DNA from 4 places in the Aliirhizobium cellulosilyticum genome. Region 2 is predicted to be linked to each of the others. Evidence: riboswitches for the same ligand, from Rfam matches in the RefSeq annotation. Region 2 holds a riboswitch; each other region holds the start of a gene.
The links. A riboswitch is a leader RNA that binds a small molecule or an ion and turns the genes downstream of it on or off. The one in region 2 is predicted to bind cobalamin.
Positions count from the first base shown of each region.

Region 1 (3,584 bases), on a different contig from region 2:
ATCGCGGCAGGGCCTGAGCGGCGCTCAAGGTCACGCCCGGCAGCGTCGGCGATATGCATGGCCGCAAGACCACCGGGCCTGAGAAGCAGGATCGCGCCGGTTTCGGGATCGACGCGGATGATCGTCGACTCGACGCCGACTGGCGAAGAGCCGCCGTCGATGATCAGTTGAAGCTTGTCGCCGAGGTCGTCCATCACATGGCGTGCCGAGGTCGGGCTAATCTTGCCGGACGTGTTGGCGCTTGGTGCCGCAAGCGGCCGGCCGAAATCGCGGATCAGGTCGTTGGCAAAACCTTCCGGGCAGCGAAGCCCGACCGTTTCCAGCCCCGCGGTTGCCAGCGGATGGATGGTGCTGTCTTTCCTGAGCGGCAGGACAATGGTCAGCGGACCGGGCCAGAAGGTTTCGGCCAACTTTCTCGACGCCGGATCGAACACCGCGTACCGCTCGGCCATCTCGATATCGCAGACATGGCAGATGAGCGGATTGAACTGCGGACGCCCCTTGGTCTCGTAGATGTGCGAGATCGCATCGGCGCGCGTCGCATCCGCGGCAAGGCCGTAGACCGTTTCGGTCGGAATGGCGACGGGAAAACCGTCATTGAGCACGCGGCTTGCCTCGCTGATGGCGCGCTGGGGCTCATGGGTGATGTTTATGATTTCGGCTGTCATGCCGCTGTCAATACAGCGGAGTGCCCGTGCTTTAAAGCCTTTTGATGATTTCGCGCACTGCGGCACTGGGCGCGCCGAGCATCAGAACGTTGCGCATCGCATCGCGCGGGCTGTTGGTCTGGAACAGAAGCCCGTTCTTGCGCCATGTCCGGTCGATCCGCGCCTGTTCGCCTGCTTCGCCTTCCACCGCGACGGCGAAATACATGCGGGAATTCCGTGGATTGATTCGGGCGAAAAACACCTCGTCGCCGCCGATCTCGGAAGAGAAGTTGGCGATGTAGAATGACCAGCTGACCATCGCATCCTGCGAAAAGAAGGTACGTGCTGCGGTCACATGGCAATAGCCCAGATGCGGGCTACCCTCCAACGTGCGGTGAAAGATGATCTTCGGCAGGTGGATAGACCGGTGAAAGCTGTTCAGCCGCTTATGCGTGGTTTCGCCGGCCGTTTCGAGCTTCTTGCCTGTCTTTTCAGCCACTTCGTCATGGGTGAGATAGCGACGTTCGTCGGGAACCCAGACAGGGCGGGAGCGTGGAATTCTGCCGGTTCGCAGGAATTCCGTATGGGCATTGCCGCTGCTTGGCGGCATCATCAAGGGCCTGGGCCTGTTGACTTCGTAATAACGGAGCTGTCCTGGCATGGTGGCGGCTCTTCCCAATGAATTTTCAAGAACACTATTAGCAAGACCTTAACAGTCGGTTTCTCCCGCAATCGGATGCTATTGCGCGATCGTCGCCAATGCAGTGGCCGATGTCGCAATGTCGTCTATGCGACAGGCCGGCGTCCCGCTTAAATATGACAAAGCTCAAGGTGCCGCCTCGCTAGGGGAGGCGGAGAATTGGGAAGCCGGCGGGTCGCAGAGATCTATCCGGCGCTGCCCCCGCAACGGTGGTGGAGTTGAAGGCATGGTAGGGGGCGACCCCGGCCACTGGGACAGAGCCGAACGGCCGACCGGGAAGGTGCCATGCAGTCCTTTTGGGACAACTCCTCAGCCCGGAAACCAGCCTGAGCTTGATGACACCGGTCGCGGAGGGCGCACGGGACGGGAATTGGCTGCATTGATTGTTGCCGGCTTGTCCATGCCCTGAAGCTTGCTTGTATTGCGAGGAAGCATATGGACATTCACAATCAGGTTCTGCGGCAGCTGAAGAACCGCCGCGAAGGTTTCAGCCTGGAACAGCCCTTTTATATCGATCCCGATTATTACAAGCTCGATCTCGAGATGATCTGGTATCGCGACTGGCTGTTTGCCGGCCACGATTGCCAGATCAACAAGGCGGGCATGTATTTTACCCTGCAGGTTGGCGACTATCCGGTTCTCGTCATCCGCACGCGCGAGGGCGATATCCGCGCCTATCACAATACCTGCCGCCATCGCGGCCACCGCGTCTGCACCAAGGAAACGGGTTCTGCGACCCGCCTCGTCTGTCCCTATCACCAGTGGACCTACCAGCATGACGGCTCGCTGATGTCGGCCCGTCATATGGGCGAGAATTTCGACAAGAAGCAGTTTGGATTGAAACCCGTCCACTGCCAGGTGGTTGCTGGCTACATCTTTATCTGCCTCGCAAAGGAAGCCCCGGATTTTGCTCCGGTTCGCGCAACGGTCGAGCCTTACATGGCGCCGCATCGCCTGCCCGAAACGAAGGTTGCTGCCCAGAACACGATCATCGAAAAGGGCAACTGGAAGCTCGTCTGGGAAAACAATCGCGAGTGTTATCACTGCGCCGGTAACCATCCGGAACTCTGCCGCACCTACCCGGAAGCGCCGACTGCGACCGGTGTGCAGGGCGCCGGCGACGATCCGTTCATTTCCGAACACTGGAGCCGCTGTGAAGCGGCCGGCCTGCCGAGCACGTTCAACATGTCGCCGGACGGCCAGTTCCGCGTGGCGCGCATGCCGCTGATCGAGGATGCCGAAAGCTACACGATGAACGGCCGTCCCGCAGTTCAACGGTCGCTCTCCGACGACGTGACGATTTCCCATATCGGCACGATGCTTCTGTTCCATTACCCGACCACCTGGAACCATATGCTGGTCGACCACGCGATCTCTTTCCGAGTCATCCCCATCGGGCCGGAAGAGACGGCGGTCACCACCACATGGCTGGTCCACAAGGATGCGGTGGAAGGCGTCGATTACGATGTCGAGCAGCTGACCCATGTCTGGAACATGACCAACGACCAGGACAGGCAGATCGTCGAGGAAAACGCCTTCGGCATCCGCTCTCCCGCCTATGAACCCGGCCCTTATTCCGAGGCGCATGAAGGTGGTGTGATGCAGTTCGTTGAGTGGTATTCGAACTTCATGATCGATCGCCTGCAGGGCAAGGACAGCACGCTTTACGCGGTGGCGTGATACTGAGCGCTCCTCCGCAATGTGCCGTCAGTTTGCGGAGGAGCCTGTTTTTACGCTGAGTGGGACGTACGATCACTCCCGATTAAGGCGTCGAAGGCTTGGTGTCTTTGGGTCGCAAGCCAGGCCCGAAAGGAAATGATCTCGGGATTGATCTCGCGCATCGCAGCAAGGTCCACGTGATCCGCCAGCGGGCCGTTATCCAGGATCGCCGCAAGCTGACCAAGATCGCTATTGGCGGCAAGGACTTCATCGGCAAAGCGGGAATAGATGACCGGACGACCGGCGGCTTCGCTGAAGATTTCCCCCAGCTGGCGCCCTGTAACCGTATCGCTCGCGATCTTAATCGTCCGTCCGCTGAACCGTATGCCATCGGCAAAGATCGCGGCGACGAATTTCCCGATGTCTTCCACGGCAATCAGTTGCATCGACTGGTCCGGCCTGAGGAAGAATGTGTACCGGCCTTCTGAAAGGCCGAATGCCGGGTTGATCAGCATATCCATGAATATCATCGGTCTGATTATGGTTGCGGTGACCGGCAGCCAACGGATATGCGCCTC
Region 1 covers NZ_JACIGW010000002.1:388,801-392,384, reverse strand. Annotated here, with positions in the region: gene GGE33_RS10795 (L-threonylcarbamoyladenylate synthase) at 1-668, opposite strand, end outside; gene GGE33_RS10790 (DUF6656 family protein) at 700-1,308, opposite strand; cobalamin riboswitch at 1,459-1,691, shown strand; gene GGE33_RS10785 (aromatic ring-hydroxylating oxygenase subunit alpha) at 1,783-3,027, shown strand; gene GGE33_RS10780 (NmrA/HSCARG family protein) at 3,078-3,584, opposite strand, start outside.
Region 1: another riboswitch for cobalamin. It lies ahead of GGE33_RS10785 (aromatic ring-hydroxylating oxygenase subunit alpha); the one in region 2 lies ahead of GGE33_RS20685 (energy-coupling factor ABC transporter permease).

Region 2 (3,584 bases):
TACCGCGTCTCGGATTTCTTGAAGCCGCCGCATCTCTACGAACCGCTGCATCGCAAGATTTACGAGGTTGCCGGCGACATCATCCGCATGGGCAAGACTGCCAACCCGATCACGCTGAAGACCTTTCTTCCGGCCGATGACAAGGTGGGTGACCTGACTGTTGCGCAGTATCTCGCACGTCTTGCCGCCGATGCCGTCTCTATCATCAATGCGGAAGACTACGGTCGGGCGATCTACGACCTGGCGCTTCGCCGGGCGCTGATCACCATTGGCGAAGATGTCGTCAACATCGCCTATGATGCGCCGCTCGACATGCCGCCGCAAAGCCAGATCGAGGATACCGAACGCCGCCTTTTCGAACTGGCGGAAACCGGCCGTTACGACGGCGGCTTCCAGTCGTTCAACGATGCTGTTGCGATCGCCATCGACATGGCGGGCCAGGCTTTCGAGCGTGACGGCCAGCTCTCTGGTATCTCAACCGGCATCATGTCGCTCGACGGCAAGATGGGCGGCTTGCAGCGCTCCGACTTGATCGTGCTCGCAGGACGCCCCGGTATGGGCAAGACCTCGCTTGCCACCAATATCGCCTACAACATCGCCGCGGCTTACGAGCAGGAAATCGCCCCCGATGGCTCGTTCAAGGCCAAGAATGGCGGCGTCGTCGGCTTTTACTCGCTCGAAATGTCGTCCGAACAGCTGGCCACCCGTATCATCTCCGAGCAGACGGAAGTTTCGTCGTCAAAGATCCGTCGCGGTGACATTACCGAGGCCGATTTCGAAAAGCTGGTCGCCTGTAGCCAAATGATGCAGAAGGTGCCGCTGTTTATCGACCAGACCGGTGGTATCTCGATCGCCCAGCTATCGGCGCGCGCCCGCCGCCTGAAGCGCCAGCGCGGCCTCGATTGCCTGGTGGTCGACTATATCCAGCTGATGACCGGTTCGGGCAAGTCGGGTGAAAACCGCGTGCAGGAAATCACCCAGATCACCACGGGTCTGAAGGCGCTCGGCAAGGAACTCAACGTGCCGATCATCGCGCTGTCACAGCTATCGCGCGGTGTCGAAAGCCGTGAAGACAAACGCCCGCAGCTTTCCGACCTTCGCGAATCAGGCTCGATCGAGCAGGATGCCGACGTCGTGCTCTTCGTGTTCCGTGAGGAATATTATGTAAAGAACATGGAGCCCCGCGACTTGGCCGATCCGAAATACCCGGAATGGGAAGCACATATGGAGCGCGTCAAGGGTACGGCCGACGTCATCATCGCCAAGCAGCGTCACGGACCGACTGGCACGGTCAAGCTCGCCTTCCAGTCCGAATTCACGCGCTTTGCGGACCTCGCCGAGCCGAGCTTCACGCAATACGAAGAACCGTGATCGAACAGCCTCGCCGGCAGTACACCGGCGAGGCTGAGAGTCGCGGGCTAACTCAGGCCGCGTTGTAAAGCCGTCGCGTAACGAAGCCTGAACCGTTCAGAGCATTCAGGGTCTTGGCGATGGCAAGTACGGCCAGGTCCGCCAGCGGCTCGATCAGCACGATCGACATATAGGCAATACCGAACGTGCCGATCGCCACAAGATTTTCGCTTGCGAAACCGGCACCATAAAAGGCCCAGAAAGCCACCCAGGCGACGACACCGGCCTGATAGGCGGTCGATAGCTGGAGCGCCTGCCTATAGGTGAGATCGACATAGGCCGTGCCTGGCGAAATGATACGATCCGCCAGCGCTTTCACCGCAAACAACGGCACCAGCAGCGTCGTGACGTTCATTCCAAACTGCGGCAGGTCGGCCGGCGCAAAGAACAGTCCCTGTATCGCCAGACCAAGCGCCAGCCCGATTGCCGCCGGTGCTGCGCCGAACAGCAGGAACAATGTCGATCCGAGAATGAAATGCACCTCGGACACGCCGACCGCATAATGCGGCAGAAGTTCGAAGAAGGAAAAGACTGCTACAGCGGTGATGGCCGTACGCGCGGCCAATGATGCGAGACCCTGTTGCCGGATCGTGTCTCGCGCCAACTTCAACGTGAAAAGTCCCGCCCCTGCTGCAGTGGCGTAGCTCAGAATGATTTTGGCCCCGTCTACGAGGCCCGGTTCGATATGCATATGTGCTCCTGTCCGTCACACCCGACGGTCGTTGATTGATAAGATACACACGGTCGGTCTCCTGACTCGCGGGTCGATGCCTTGTCGAACCTTCCCATGGCGCGAGGCCACAGTGGTGTTTCGCAAAGCTCGCCGCTCACAGTCGCGGGGGCGGTCGGGTTCAACAGATGCTGCCCTTGTTCCCATGCGGTCAACGGATGTCGGCCGCACCATGTGCGGGAATGGGGTAGCAATTTCCCGCAGAGGCAGCAAACAACCGCAGCCGAAATCGCACCAATCTACCGCTGTCATAGGGTCGCATGCAGCAAGAATGGGTCATCGGCGTTGCTACGCGCACTCCTGGGCCTTCAGCCATTTGCGAATGCGCGCTCTTGCATTGGCATAGGGCGACGCGGTGTTGAACTGGATCATGCGCCCCTTGGTCCACTTGCCGTACCAGCCTTTGCCGTAAAGCTCGTCATCTGACCGGTTGCTGATTGTCGAGACCAGTTGCTCTTTCACCGTCCTCAGTCGTTCCAACCGCTCGGGCCAGTCCAGTGCGTCATGGTCTGCATAGAATTTTTGGGCAAGCGGCCCCAGTTCGTTCCACTTGAACCCCATCTCCGGAAAATCGACCGCTTCACCCCGGTCATCCCGATCGAGCCATTTCAGCACCAGTTCGTTCCAGCCGATGAGGTATGCGACGAGATCCGCCGGGCTCATCATCGAGCCTGCCATGTGGCCCTGCATGGATGCCTCTCTCGCCCGGACCTTCGGAACGCTGGCAAGATCGTCCCAAAGCCTGTTGAAGGTCGTGGAGATCGCCGCAAGAAGTTCCTGCCTGGAACCGGGTACAGCCATGGAGCGCCTTCAGATGCTGTTCGAATACAGCATCTAAGCTACGCTTCTGTCCACAGGATATGAAGCCGTCCGGCTGTCGCAGCCGGACACCGACCCTAGGATTGCTGCACTATTATTGTGGTGTCAAAAGCCTGTACGGAGAACCTTATTCTTCACCCGCGGCCTTTTTCCAGCCGGCAAAAAGGTTAGGATCGGCCACTCCGCCTTTCAAAAGCATATTCAATTGAGACCGCCATGACAGAACAGACCGATTTTGACAGCGACGAAACCTATCCGGATGATTTCGATATCGCGCCCGTGAGATTGACGGTCGATCTCGGCGCACTTGTCGACAACTGGAAGGAAATGGCGCGCCGCTGTGGAAAGGCTTCAACCGCCGCAGTCGTCAAGGCGGATGCCTATGGTCTCGGGCTTGAGGATTGCGGTACCGCGCTCTATGAAGCCGGCGCACGGGATTTCTTCGTTGCCGCGGTGCAGGAAGGCGTAACCTTGCGCACCTACGCGCCGGATGCCCGCATCTACGTGCTTTCCGGCATATGGCCGGGCCAGGAACGGATGTTTTACGAAAACGATCTGGTCCCGGTGATCATCTCCGAGGAACAGCTGGCCTTCTGGATGTCGGTCACCGCCGAACATGGCGACC
Region 2 covers NZ_JACIGW010000005.1:296,507-300,090, forward strand. Annotated here, with positions in the region: gene GGE33_RS20680 (replicative DNA helicase) at 1-1,371, shown strand, start outside; gene GGE33_RS20685 (energy-coupling factor ABC transporter permease) at 1,424-2,101, opposite strand; cobalamin riboswitch at 2,136-2,330, opposite strand; gene GGE33_RS20690 (ClbS/DfsB family four-helix bundle protein) at 2,429-2,941, opposite strand; gene alr (alanine racemase) at 3,176-3,584, shown strand, end outside.

Region 3 (3,584 bases), on a different contig from region 2:
GGGAAGCTTCAAGGCAAGCTTCCCGCATGCTCGACATGCCAGGTTGATCCCCGCAGAGCCATGCGACAGGTGAGACATGACATTTTCCAAGCCGCAGATGCTGACATCGCTGATGCTTGCCTCGCTGCTTGCGCCTCAGGCGGCCTTTTCGCGCGATGTCGAGGTCTGCGCCAATCTCTATCGCCGCCTCAACAGCACCCCGCAGATCATCGGCACGAGCAGCAATGTGCGTCGCTACGCTCAGGATCTGAGCGCGCTCAACGCGGATATCCGGCAACTCAGGATCGACATGCGCAGGCAAGGTTGCGACAGCGGCAGCATCGTGACGTTTGGAGCGCCTTCCGACGGCGATGATGAATGCGGTTACATGCAGGACACGCTGCAACGGCTGGAAGACGAGCGCGCGGCAATCACCGAGCAACGCAACAATACCCGCTCGCTACTGCAGCCATCGGAAGAGCGCGTTGCGATCTTGTCGGCGATCCGCTCCAACAATTGCACGCCCACTGACCTCGATACCCAGACGGAACTTGACGATAAAGAACGCCTGCGGATCCGGGGGCTGGCACTGCCAAGGCCGGGAGAGGAGACGCAGACTGGGCCAAAGGTGGACGATCCGAATTCCAGCATCACCCATCTCGGCAGCGCCTCACCTGCGCCAGCAAGAGAAGCACCCGTCCAGTTCCCGCCGGATCGTCCCTATGATCCCGGCAAAAAGATTCGCTCCGTCGGGCCGCAATTCTTCCCCGAAGAAGACATCGACCTCGCCAATCCGAAATCCAGCGGCCCCCAGCAGCTGCAGCCTTGATTATTTCTGACCCCAACCGTCCTGAAAGACGAGATCTTCCAGAGGCAGACGCTGGCGCCAGCCCTTTATCGCCAGTTCGGGTTCTCCATACAACTGATCGACATAACCGAGGCACAGCCAGGCTACGATCTCGACGCGGTCCGGAATGCCGAGGAGCGCTCGAACATCTTCATCATGAAAGATACTGACCCAGCCGACGCCGATCCCTTCCGCGCGGGCTGCGAGCCAGAGGTTCTGGATGGCACAGACGGTCGAATAGCTGTCCATGCGGCTGTTGTGTGTACGCCCCAGAACCACCGGACCGGCACGATCCGGATCGCTGGTGACGCAGATCGACAGCGGCGCCTTTCTGATGCCTTCGAGCTTAAGGCTCCTGTAGGTGCTGCGCTTCTCTTCCGGAAACATCGCCTCGGCTTCTTCATTGGCGCGCGAAAACGCCTCCCAAGCGGACTGGCGAACCGCCTCGTCACGGATGAGGATAAAGTTCCACGGCTGCATGAAACCAACCGACGGGGCGGCATGGGCGGCGTCCAGTAGTCTGCGCAGCACATCATCCGGGATCGTATTGGAGAGAAACTGATCGCGCACGTCGCGGCGCGTTTCGATGGCGCGATAAACGGCGGCACGCTCGTCATCGGTAAAAGCTTCGGCGGCCACCAGGCCATTGTTCAAATCATCAGGTCGCATCGTCTTTCCCCAACAACGCCTGCGGATTGCTGCCGCCGTCACGGCGTGGCGCAATCCACCCAACCTGCCCGCCGTCCGCGCGGATCGGTCCATCTCGTCAGGCCGGTCTTCTGACTGGGCTTCATCCGCTCATCGCCGCCTTCCCGGAGAAATCCAGTGGCATGAATAGGATAAGCGTCAGCCTCACAGCGTTGGGCACGTGCCGGAATTTCACCGGCTTCCCGATTCTCCCATCAAGGATGGGCACCTGACGGAGGCTCTTATGCTGACTGAACCCGGCCGAAGCAAGGCCGTTCACGCCGCAGGGAAATAACGCACATAGGTAAATTCATCACCATCCGGTGACCAGTTGGGCGAGTTCATCGTGCCCTGCCCGCCAAAAAGCTCGAATAGCGTTTCGACATTGCCCCCATCGGCATCCATAAGCCGGATGCGAACATTCTGATCACGCGGATGATCGAAGACTTCGGCGTCATAGGATACGAAAACGACCTTGTCACCTTTGGGTGACGGATGCGGAAACCAGTCGCCATAGTTACTGTCGGTGATGCGTTCGGCAGCGCCGCCGGTCGCCGGAACACGCCAGATCTGCATCAGCCCTGTGCGGCTGGAGTTGAAATAGATCCAACGACCGTCCGGCGAATAATCCGGCCCGTCATTGCGGCCCTCGCCGAAGGTCAGCCGGGTCTCGTTCTTTCCGTCGATGCCGATCGTATAGATATCGAAGACCTGATCACGGATACCGCAATAAGCGAACGTCTTTCCGTCCGGCGACCAGCCATGCCAGTAGGATGGCAGGCTTTCGGTGACGAGCTTCGGCGTGCCGCCCCTGGCCGGCAGAACATAGATCGCCGACTTACCGAACTCGACCTTGTCGGAGATCGCAATCAGCGCGCCGTCTGGCGAGATGCCATGGTCGTTGTTGCAGAGTGTCGCGAAGTCCGTATCGACCCGAATAGGACCGGAATCACCATCCGGAGACAAACGATAGATCAGACCATCGGCATTGAGCATCAGATAGTCACCGTCCGGCGACCAGTTCGGCGCTTCGAACAATTCCTCCGTCTGCCAGACAACTCGGTTCTGGCGGGTTCGAACATTGTAGATCTCGATGGAGCTTCGCAGTGCCAAGGGCGCCTCCCTCTCAACGATCCCGGAAACGGTTGGTGATCGGGTAACGGCGATCGCGGCCAAAATTCTTCTTGGTGATCTTCACGCCAGGAGCCGATTGACGCCGCTTGTATTCGGCGAGATAGAGCAGATGCTCGATGCGGTGGACGGTTGCGACGTCGTGGCCGCGGGCCACTATGTCTTCGGTGCCCATTTCCATTTCGACGAGGCATTCGAGGATATCGTCCAGCACCGGATAGGGCGGTAGCGAATCCTGGTCCTTCTGGTCTGGCCGAAGCTCGGCCGAAGGGGCCTTGGAAATGATGTTTTTCGGGATTACCTCGCCGGACGGGCCGAGAGCGCCTGCCGGCACATTTTCATTGCGCCATTCGGCCAGCGCATAGACCTGCATCTTGTAGAGGTCCTTGATCGGGTTGAAGCCGCCGTTCATGTCGCCATAAAGCGTCGCGTAGCCGACCGACATTTCCGACTTGTTGCCGGTCGTCACAACCATCGAGCCGAACTTGTTGGAGATCGCCATCAGGATAGTGCCGCGCGTACGGCTCTGCAGGTTCTCTTCGGTAATGCCCTGGTCGGTGCCTTCGAACATGTCGGACAACGATGCCAGGAACCCTTCGACCGGATCGGAAATCGGCACGATATCGTAGCGGCAGCCGAGCGCCTTCGCGCAGTCCGCGGCGTCCTTGAACGAGTCTTCGGACGTGTAGCGATAGGGCAGCATGATGGTGCGCACCCTCTCCTCGCCGAGCGCATCAACGGCGATCGCGGCGCAGACAGCCGAATCGATGCCACCGGAGAGGCCCAGCACGACCGACTTGAAACCGTTCTTGTTCACATAATCGCGGAAGCCGAGCAGGCAGGCGTGGTAATCGGCCTCTTCCTTTTCGGGAATACGGACCATCGGGCCGGGCTGGCAGCGCCAGCCATCCTCTTCACGTCTCCATTCGGTGACGACGAA
Region 3 covers NZ_JACIGW010000001.1:1,389,118-1,392,701, reverse strand. Annotated here, with positions in the region: gene GGE33_RS06560 (hypothetical protein) at 77-808, shown strand; gene bluB (5,6-dimethylbenzimidazole synthase) at 809-1,495, opposite strand; cobalamin riboswitch at 1,579-1,761, opposite strand; gene GGE33_RS06550 (TolB family protein) at 1,790-2,620, opposite strand; gene GGE33_RS06545 (NAD+ synthase) at 2,640-3,584, opposite strand, start outside.
Region 3: another riboswitch for cobalamin. It lies ahead of bluB (5,6-dimethylbenzimidazole synthase); the one in region 2 lies ahead of GGE33_RS20685 (energy-coupling factor ABC transporter permease).

Region 4 (3,584 bases), on a different contig from region 2:
CGCCTCTATCAAGGCCGGTTTCGCGTTGCGGCCGGTGACGACAACATGCAGGTCAGGGCGTCTGGCCTGGAAGGCGGCGACGACCTTTTCCAGATCAAGATAGTCGTAGCGAAGTGCGATATTGAGTTCATCGAGGATGACCAGCCCGATCGTCTCGTCCGCCATCAGCTCGAGTGCCTTCTCCCAGGCCTTGTTCGCGGCCGCGATGTCGCGTTTGAGGTCCTGGGTTTCCCAGGTGAACCCCTCGCCCATCGTATGCCAGACGACGCGATCGCCGAACACGGCAAGCGCCGGCTGTTCGCCGGTCGACCATGCGCCCTTGATGAACTGCACGATACCGACACGACGGTTGTTGCCGAGCATGCGTAGCGCAAGCCCGAAGGCCGCCGTCGACTTGCCCTTGCCGGGACCGGTATGGACGATGAGAAGACCCTTTTCCAGGGTCTTCTCGGCGACTTCTGCATCCTGAACCGCCTTGCGGTTCGCCATCTTGGCGCGATGACGCTCCTCGGCGGTTTCATCGATATTTTTCAACGCGCTGCAAGCTCCCTTTCGGTTACCGGAGAAACTTGTTCTCCGCTGCGGAACTTCTGCCTTAGCACAGCAGCGGCAACACCGAGAACCGCCCAGAAGATCAGATTTGTGGCATAAACGGCGTTGACGAACCGGCCATGGAGTTCAACAGGCACCGCCGTTTCATGGCTTGGCGGAAGCGGCGCGCCAACCAGATGCGGCGCAACGAGAAGCACGATCGCCAGAGCCGCCAGCAAGGCGGAACGGGTATAGGCAAGAAGACCGAGGCCGGCAGCGGTGCAGATAGCGGTCGAGACCCACCAGAGCTGACGCGGACCGAGTTCGGCGGCAGGCATGCCCGGAAGTTCCGGTGGCAGGCCGAGACCCGGCGCAAGGCTGACGGTGAGGAAGCCGGCAATGCCGAACATCAAACCACCTCGCCAGCCGCCAAAGCCGCCGAGCGCTTCGGCAAGTGCGATCGCGACGAGCGCAAAACCGATGGCGGCGAGCACATCGGCCGAAGCGGTATAGATGAAACGCTCGAAACCATCGGCAGGCGCCCAGGCTTCTTCGTCATAATGGTGATCGGCGGCAGCTGGTTGGGCCGCACCGATGGCAGGCGCTGCGTCATGCGAATGGCTGTGTCCGGCCTCTTCGCCGCCGGCATTTTCAAAAGTTTCCGCCTGCAGGATCAGCGGCACGGTGGAAAAACTCTGCATCACGGTCATCAGCAGGCCGGACAATAACCCGGCGACCACCGCCGCGAGGACGATGTTACGAAACAACGACATTTTGAAATTCCTCTTAGTGGCAGGGGAAGGCCAGCGAATGGCGCGTATCGTGAGCGGCGTTATGTACGACTTCCAGATGCGAGAAGCCGACGAAACCGACCATGAACAGGCCAAGAAGGGCCGACATGCTAAGAGGAATGATTTTTGATGCGGAAACGCTGGCTGCGGCTGCAGCAGAATTCGTAACCATGGACTTCGTCTTTCTGCCCTCCACCCGAGGGCTGTTACCATTGCCGAATGTCTCTGGCAGGTCTCCTGGCTCGCGGATCGGGCGCCTTCACCCGCCTTCCCAGTTCAATCCGTAAAGGGATTGCTCCAGTGGCTTGACGACCGGATGGCCGTTTTGGGCAAAGGCTTTCCGCTTACAGTTGCGGGGGCAGCCGCGGGTTTGACGAAAGATCGTCGCACCGCATTCCCTTGAGTAACCCTTCCGGGCACCAAAGACAGATCCACTATAGTCAATTCGGTTCTATCGGCAATCGCCTTTGCGACATTGACAGTTTGACCGCGGAACGCTTACTTGAGCGCCACGACGGTCCTTTGCCGGCAACGGCAGGGGCTAAGAGAGAATGCGGTGCGGACCGATAAAACGGTCCAATGCCGCGGCTGCCCCCGCAACTGTGTGCGGCGAGCCATCACGCCAGAGACGCCACTGGAGAGGTCCGGCCATGGACCCTTCTGGGAAGGCAGGCGGATGGTGACGACCCGCGAGCCAGGAGACCTGCCGTTTGAAAATCATGCTTTTCCGGGCGGGGTGCTCCGGCAAAGGCTTCAATCATCGCTGCAGGATGGCTTGGCTTTCCTGTTCCGCACCCCGACTTGAGTAACCCGGCGGTAGTGCGGCCTGATGACAGATGATGCGCGAAAAGACGAAACCGGAACGACCGTTGGCGGCAATGCCGGCAACGTCGACGTGACGATCTTCGTCTGCACCAATTGCCGCGAGGCGACGGACAGCGAGGCCCGCCCCGGTATCGACCTGATCGAAGCGCTGAAACTGGCAGCTAAGGGCAAGCCGCTTACCGTCAAGCCGGTCACCTGCCTTGCCAATTGCGATAAGAGCCCGAGTGCGGCCTTCAACCACCGTTCCGGCTGGTCCTATGTCTTTGGCCACCTCTCCACCGAAGATGCCGACGACATCGTCACCGGCGCGATGATGCTGGCCGAAGACGAGCGCGGTTTCCTGCCCCTTCGCGGCCGCCCGATGTGCCTTCGTGGAAAAGGCATGACGGCCCGTATCCCACCCTTTCATCACCACGAGGACATGCCTTCATGAGCGAAAACTTCGCCCCTAAGTTCGATAAGGTTCCCTGCACCGTCGTTACCGGCTTTCTCGGCGCCGGCAAGACCACGCTGATCCGCAACCTGATCGAAAAGCTGGACGGCAAGCGGCTGGCGATCATCGTCAACGAATTCGGCGATGTCGGCATCGATGGCGAGGTGCTGAAAGGCTGCGGCATCGAGAGCTGCCCGGACGACAACATCATCGAACTGGCCAATGGCTGTATCTGCTGCACGGTGGCAGACGATTTCGTGCCGGCGATCGACCAGATTCTCGCCCGCGAGCCGCGCGTTGACCATATCCTGATCGAGACTTCCGGTCTTGCTCTGCCGAAGCCGCTCGTACAGGCGTTTCAGTGGCCGGCCGTGAAGGCGCGTGTGACAGTAGATGCCGTGATTGCGGTCGTTGATGGTGTAGCACTGGCCGAAGGCCGCGTTGCCGATGACCACGATGCGCTCGAAGCCCAGCGCCAGACCGACAGCTCGATCGATCATGACGATCCGGTCGAAGAAGTGTTCGAGGACCAGGTCGCCTGTGCCGACATGATCGTGCTGACCAAGACCGACCTTCTCGATCAGGCTTCGCTTGCAGCCGCCAAGGGCCGAGTTCAGGCGCATCTGCCGCGTGCCGTGAGAATCGTACCAGCTGCAAATGGTGCGGTTGATCCCAGCGTTCTGATCGGCCTTGGCCTTGCCGTCGAGGACGATATCGAGAACCGCAAGACCCATCATGACGACGAACTCGACCACGACCACGACGATTTCGACAGTTTCGTTATCGATCTGGCCTCGGTAACCGACCCCGAAGCGCTGGCTGCCCGTATTTCGGCGACCGCGGAAGCGGAAAACGTGCTGCGCATAAAGGGCTTTGTCGACGTCGCGAACAAGCCGATGCGCCTGCAGGTTCAAGCGGTAGGATCGCGCGTGAACCACTATTTCGACCGCGCCTGGGCACCTGGCGAAAACCGCCAGAGCCGCCTCGTCGTGATCGGCGAAAAA
Region 4 covers NZ_JACIGW010000010.1:27,631-31,214, forward strand. Annotated here, with positions in the region: gene cobO (cob(I)yrinic acid a,c-diamide adenosyltransferase) at 1-534, opposite strand, end outside; gene GGE33_RS24815 (CbtA family protein) at 531-1,304, opposite strand; gene GGE33_RS24820 (CbtB domain-containing protein) at 1,318-1,494, opposite strand; cobalamin riboswitch at 1,533-1,761, opposite strand; cobalamin riboswitch at 1,821-2,047, shown strand; gene GGE33_RS24825 (DUF1636 family protein) at 2,152-2,580, shown strand; gene cobW (cobalamin biosynthesis protein CobW) at 2,577-3,584, shown strand, end outside.
Region 4: another riboswitch for cobalamin. It lies ahead of GGE33_RS24825 (DUF1636 family protein); the one in region 2 lies ahead of GGE33_RS20685 (energy-coupling factor ABC transporter permease).